DNA from 2 places in the Desulfocicer niacini genome. Region 2 is predicted to be linked to the other one. Evidence: predicted binding sites of a transcription regulator. Region 2 holds the regulator's gene; the other holds the start of a gene.

Region 1 (3,415 bases), on a different contig from region 2:
CCACAGAGGTTGCCGCAACCCCCATACGACCCTCATCAACGGTTCTAAGGGCCACGGCCAGGCCCTTACCCTCCATGCCGATGAGATTTTCCACCGGTACCGGGGTATCTTTAAAAATAACCTCACTCTTGTGAGAACCATGCATTCCCATGGACTGATGCACATTACCAATGGAAAGGCCTGGAGAATCTTTTTCAACAATAAAAGCAGAAATCCCTCCCTTGGCACCAAGGGCGGGGTCAGTGACGGCAATGACAATGAAAACATCTGCAATGGGAGCGTTGGTGATAAAATGCTTCATGCCGTTGAGCAGGTAAACATCCCCCTGTTTCGTGGCAGTGGTGGTTATGCTTCCTGCATCCGATCCGGCATTGGGTTCTGTGAGGGTAAAAGCGGAAATCCACTCTCCACTGGCAAGTTTGGGAAGATATTTTTGTTTCTGCGCTTCGTTGCCGTCCAAAACGATACTTCTGGAGCCAAGACCATTGTTAAGGCTGATAATATCCATAAAGGAGAAATGGGTTTTGGCAAGCTCCTCCTCCACTGTACAAAACGCCATTTTCCCCATCCCTTTACCGCCGTACGCTTTGGGAATGGTTAATCCAAAATATCCACGTTGCCTCATTTTTTCTAAAATAGATTCCGGAATTTGATTGTTTTTTTCAACCATCTGTTCAAATGGAGCCAGTTCTTCCCGGGCAAACTGCCTGATCTCCATCCTAAGTTCTTTTAGTTGTTCCGATTGAGAGAGATCCATCATTATCTCCTTAGATCATTTTTTATAAATACACTGCCCATGCAATTTCAACGGCATGGAAAAAAAGACATGTTTCATACACCCACATAACACGAAGCTCCTGCCAGAACGAAAATTGAAACTTCAATCATTAAAGGATTTTAGGTAAATTTCCTTTAAGTTCTCAATAACTCGGGGTGGAAAAGCCTGCTTACCTTTTCACGACCAGTTTTTCATTTTCAAAGGCCCGAACCTATTTAGAACTTACGAGTTTCTTATAGAAAAAAGAAAGAACCTGGTATGCAACAAACAGATATGGCTGAAGTGGCGAAACCTGCTTTCCTTCAATCCCCATATTTTCACGCAAGTTATATTAGAGCTTACATAAGTGTTTATCAAACAAGATATGAATTTTGTCAAGTTATTTTTAATAATGAGAGCAGAAAGGATGCCTTTTTCTGTAGTGCACTGTCATTACTTAATTTTCAGATAGTTGATCCTGTAGGACTTGCACTTTGGGGTGGAGTCTGACTTGGATTATTACGTTTTTATTAAAATTAACCTTGCGACACAGGTCATTGTCAAAAGCACAACCCTGACCCCGATGACCCAACCAATCATGACGTCTTGCCGACGTTATGAGCAAGCTCATCCTGTATAATGCCACGGGCAACACTCCATGGTCGGCTCACCCTTAATTTTAGTATTGGGCATGCCCCTGCAAATAAAAATTACAAAAAAGAATTTACACTACCAATAAATTGCTTTTTTGTTTTTTTAATGGTTGGTATTAACAAAAAAAGCCCAACACATATAGGTCAAATTCTAATAAAAATTATTCAAAATAAAATATTTTCAAATACTTAAAGGAATAAAAAATAAAAAAATATTAAAATGGCATTCATTATGCATTTAAATTCCACAAACACAAAGAAAGGGTAATATCAAAAAGCCTTTTCAAGGCCAATACGGCAAAAACCATTGTTTGGGCCTGACGGGTTGGAAACGAACACATTTTTAACGCAGATAAACATTAGGGGAGAGAAAAACACATGAAAAAAATTGAGGCAATCATAAAACCATTTAAACTCGATGAAGTCAAAGAAGCTCTCAATGGACTCGGCGTAACCGGTATGACCCTTTCCGAGGTCAAGGGATTCGGACGGCAGAAGGGCCACAAGGAAATTTACCGGGGTGCTGAATATCAGGTGGATTTTGTTCCCAAAATCAAACTCACCATCGTCACCGCATCGGACATGGTGGAAAAAATCGTTGACACCATACTTGAAACAGCAGGTACCGGTAAAATTGGAGACGGCAAGGTATTTATCCTTCCGGTGGATGATGCCATCCGTATCAGAACCGGTGAAAAAGGCGCATCAGCCATATAAACTTTCCATGAAAACTTCAGGCAGCGGAAACCGGCATAACGCAAAAAAAGAATCAAGCCAATTCCCCTAAAACCCAGAACCCAGAACCCAATAAGAGTTTAAAACATAAAGCAATTCACATTTAGCAGCAATTTATACAAGGAGAATCTGAACATGAAAACCAAGGCCCACACCCCATCCCCCCCAACATTTAAGACTGTCTTTTTTCTTATGAGTCTCTGGCTGTGCATTCTATGGTCCGGCCCATCCGTCCCCATGGCCGGTGCAGATGATACAGCAATTTTAAACAAAGCCGTGTCCAGCTACCCGACCACCCTGTTCCAGGGAAAAACCCAGGAAGAGATCCGCAGGGAACTGCCCATTTCCGGTGCTTACCGGGATGAGACCACCCCCATTGAAGAAGAAGTGGAAATCACAATGAACGGAACCCCTGTCAAGACATCCATCGTACGTTACTTGACAGACATGGAAATTTTTCAGTACCGGGGTGATGTGCTGTGGACCTGCATGGCGGCCTTTCTTGTTTTTTTAATGCAGGCAGGTTTTGCCATGGTGGAATCAGGTTTTACCCGGGCCAAGAATGCCGTAAACATAATGATGAAAAATATCATGGACTTTTGCATGGGTACCATCGCCTTTCTGGCCGTGGGTTTTCACATCATGTTTGCCGGCCCCGATGAGTCCTTGTTTTTCCTTGGTAGCACCGGTGCCACCCAGTGGGGATTTGCCTTCTGGCTGTTCCAGTGTGTATTTGCCGCCACCACCGCCACCATCGTCTCCGGCGGGGTTGCCGAGCGGACCAAATTTACGGGATACCTTGTTTACAGCGTAATCATATGTGCCTTTATTTACCCCACATTCGGTGGCTGGGCCTGGGGCAGTCTTCTGGACGGTGAAGGATGGCTGGAAAGCATTCTTGGGGTGGGCTTCTATGACTTTGCCGGTTCCACCGTGGTACACTCCATTGGCGGGTGGCTGGCCTTGGCCGGTGCCATTGTCATTGGTCCCAGAATTGGTAAATTTGACGCCAATGGTAAACCCCGGGCCATCCCAGGACATAACCTTCCCTTTGCCGTCATCGGCGGATTCCTCTTATGGCTTGGATGGTTCGGATTCAATCCTGGCAGTACCACCACCTTTGATGGAAACCTTGCCCGCATTGCCGTCATGACCAACATTGCAGGCGCCTCTGGTGGTATTGCTGCCATGACAGCCGTGTGGTTCGCCTTTAAAAAACCCGATGTGGGCATGACCGTTAATGGATTCCTGGCTGGCATGGTGGCCATAT
Region 2 (3,415 bases):
GGTGGCTGCCGGTGGAATTCTCCGGTGTAATCAGTAGAAAAAAAATGTGAACCGGTTTGTTGTCCAGGGAGTCAAAATCCACACCGCCACGACTGAGTCCAAATCCCACCACTATGGAATCAATGGCTTTGAGTTTTCCGTGGGGAATGCCGATCCCTCCCCCGATTCCCGTACTGCCAAGCTGCTCCCTCTCCAGCAATACCTTTAATATACTATGACTGTCGGTATGTGCCATGTCGGATACTGCAGCTGCGAGTTCCTCCAGTACGCCTTTTTTGTCATTTGATTTCAGATCGGCAATAATGGCTGATCTGTGAAGAATCTCTGATATTTTCATGTAAAGTTACACCTGAAGTATATAAACAATTAGTTGCGGGGCTGTATTAGTCCCAGGTTTCCATCATTGCGTCGATAAATTACATTTACGCGTTCTGTCCGGGCATTGCTGAACACAAAGAAATTATCATCTCCCGCCGTGAACTGGACCACTGCATCATCCACATCCATGGGTTTTACATTGATGGATTCCACCACCACCTCCGGCCCTGAAACAACTTCCGGTGAAGGAGTGGCAGCTTCAGTATCTGGTATAGCCGGACTGAGAAAGGCAATTTCTTCATCTTTAATACTTTGTTTGTTGCCGGACATGTGCTGTCTGCTTTTTTCTTTGCTCTTTTTGATCTGTCCCCGCAGTTTATCCACTAGGGTATCAATGGAAGAATACATATTTTCAGATGATTCTCTGGCATGGAGTTTCATACGATCACAGATCAGGGTTATTTCAGCAATATGTCTGATTTTTTCAACGGAAAGGACCACATTTGCCTCTGCGGGGCTTTCCAGCATCTTGTCAAAGCGATCCATCTTTTTCTGAACATAGGACTTTAAAGCATCGGAAGGATCAATTCGTTTGAAAGTTACGGCTGTCTGCATAGTGTTACCTCCCTAAAATTGTTTTCGTTTGCTGGATGGAAGAATGCAAAGCATTTCCCTGTATTTTGCCACGGTTCTTCTGGCAATTTCAATGTTGTCCTTTTCCAGTAATTCTGCCAGTTTTTTATCGCTCAACGGGTGCTGTGGATCTTCCGCCGCCACAAGGTCTCTGATTTTTTCCTTGACACTTTCAGAGGCCATGGCCGCACCGTTGGTGCGTTTGATGGAGCTGTTAAAAAAATATTTCAGTTCAAACATCCCCTGGGGGGTGTAGGCATACTTGTTGGTGGTTACACGGCTGATGGTGGATTCGTGCATTTCAATGTCTTCGGCAACATCTTTTAAGATCATGGGTTTAAGATAAGAAACCCCCTTGTCAAAGAAATCCCTTTGGAACTTGATAATGCTTTCCATCACGGCATAGATGGTTTTCTGGCGTTGGTGGATGCTTTTTATCAGCCAAGATGCCGCCTGCATTTTTTCATGGAGATAGGCCTTGGCATCCTTGGGTATTTCTGTGCCGTTGGAGATGGAATCCTTGTAATAGCGGTTGATTTTAAGCTTGGGAAGTCCGTCATCGTTCATGACGATCTTGTAATCATCTCCGTCCTTGTACACATAAATGTCCGGCAGTATATAATGGGGCTCCTCCGAGGAGAATTCCCGGCCGGGCTTGGGTTCCAGGTATTTAATAACATTGACGCAGGAGATGACATTGTCAATGGAGATGTTCAGGGCATTGGCAATTTTCTTGTAGTTTTTATTTTCAAGGTTCTTGATGTGCTCTGAAATAATCCGTTCAAGGATGGGGTTGGTGATTCCCAGTCGTTTGACCTGGATGAGCAGGGCTTCTTTGAGATCCCGGGCGCACACGCCGGGAGGATCAAAGGTTTGCATGGTTTTAAGAAGGGTTTCAACGGCTTCCATTTCAAAATTACCTGTCTGGGCAATTTCTTCAAGGGGAGCACAAAGATAGCCGTCAATGTTAAGGTTGCCAATGATCAGGCTGCCGATCTGCTCTTCCATGGGGGTCGGGCCATTCATGAGAAGCTGCCATTGCAGATGTGCCTCCAGGGTTGTTTTCTGGCTGGTGAATGCCTCGTAGTTGGGGGCCTCTTGATGATCTCTTTCCGTGTGAACGCGACCGGTGGAGTTATATTCATTGATATAACTTTCCCAGTCAATGTCATCGCGGACCTTTTCATCAATGGTGACCTCTTTCATGGGTTCTTCCTGGGCCGGGGACGCTTCTTCCTTGTCCGTCCGTTCGGTCTCTTCGGGCAGTTCTGCCACCACTTCCTCAAGGGCCGGGTTTTCTTCCATTTCCTGCTGTATCATGCCCGCAAGTTCCAGGCGGGACAGTTGAAGCAGTTTAATGGCCTGCTGCAACTGGGGGGTCATCACCAGCTGCTGCGTCAAAGTTAGATTTTGTTGGAGTCCAAGTGCCATATCACAGTTTAAAGTCATCTCCCAGATAGATTTTACGTGCTAACTTGCTTGAGGTGATTTTTTCAGGGGAACCTGATTCAATCACACTTCCCTCATTCATGATATAAGCGGTGTTGCAGACACACAAAGTTTCCCGCACATTGTGGTCGGAAATCAAAATGCCGATGCCTTTTTTTGTCAACTGCACAATGATCTGCTGAATGTCGGCCACAGCCAAGGGGTCAATGCCGGCAAATGGTTCGTCCAGAAGGATAAAAAGTGGGTCTGTGGACAGTACCCTTGCGATTTCAAGCCTTCTACGTTCTCCACCGGACAGTACACTTGCCTTCTGTTCAGCCAGATTTAAAATTCCCAGCTCCTTCATTAGGCCCTCTGCCTTTCCGGTAATATTTATCGGGGGATCGGGCAGGACCTCCAGTACCGCAGTAATGTTTTGTTTAACGGTGAGTTTTCGAAATATGGACGGTTCCTGGGGAAGATACCCGATTCCGTTTCTTGCCCTCATATACATTGGATAGTCTGTAATTTCTTCCCGGTCAAGGAAAACCTTGCCTTCATCCGGTTTAATCAGGCCCACTGCCATGTAAAATGTGGTGGTTTTTCCGGCTCCGTTGGGACCCAGCAGCCCTGTTACCTCACCGTGCTTCACGCATATGTTGACATCTTTAACAACGGTTCTTCCCTTATAAATTTTCACCAGGTGATTTAATGTCAGCTCGGGCATGTTTATTTTTTTCCCGGTCCCTTGGAGGTTGAGTCTGCATCAGCGGAATTAAAGAATGCTTCCACTCGATTTGTGCCCTCACTTTCCACCACCACCCGGCGGGTGTCCTGGTACAGGGTTATTTTTTTACCTGTTACACGGCTGCCGGCAGATATCACCGTGGGTGCGTTGCCGGTTAAAATGATGGTTTGCTCCTCGGGAGTGTAAACGGCTTTGTCCGCCGTTGCTTTTCCATCATTCTGGACCATCTGGACATTTCCCGAGGCAATGAGCTGCTTGATATTGTCAGCACCCGGTGCGGTGGTGTCG

The links. Region 2 encodes sigma-54, which starts transcription at its own class of promoters, with help from an activator protein. Its sites were predicted from a motif close to TNTGGCACANTTTCTGCTNT; they were not measured.
Region 1: a site for sigma-54 is predicted at 1,630-1,649, ahead of ACYQ2M_RS06390 (P-II family nitrogen regulator). Genes of this name have one in related genera too.

What each region holds. Positions count from the first base shown of each region.
Region 1 covers NZ_BAAHYK010000009.1:32,536-35,950, forward strand. The annotation lists gene ACYQ2M_RS06380 (acyl-CoA dehydrogenase family protein) at 1-760, opposite strand, end outside; gene ACYQ2M_RS06385 (hypothetical protein) at 1,037-1,267, shown strand; gene ACYQ2M_RS06390 (P-II family nitrogen regulator) at 1,789-2,127, shown strand; gene ACYQ2M_RS06395 (ammonium transporter) at 2,281-3,415, shown strand, end outside.
Region 2 covers NZ_BAAHYK010000022.1:18,197-21,611, reverse strand. The annotation lists gene ACYQ2M_RS13195 (PTS sugar transporter subunit IIA) at 1-337, opposite strand, end outside; gene hpf (ribosome hibernation-promoting factor, HPF/YfiA family) at 367-933, opposite strand; gene rpoN (RNA polymerase factor sigma-54) at 946-2,382, opposite strand; gene lptB (LPS export ABC transporter ATP-binding protein) at 2,384-3,106, opposite strand; gene ACYQ2M_RS13175 (LptA/OstA family protein) at 3,109-3,415, opposite strand, start outside.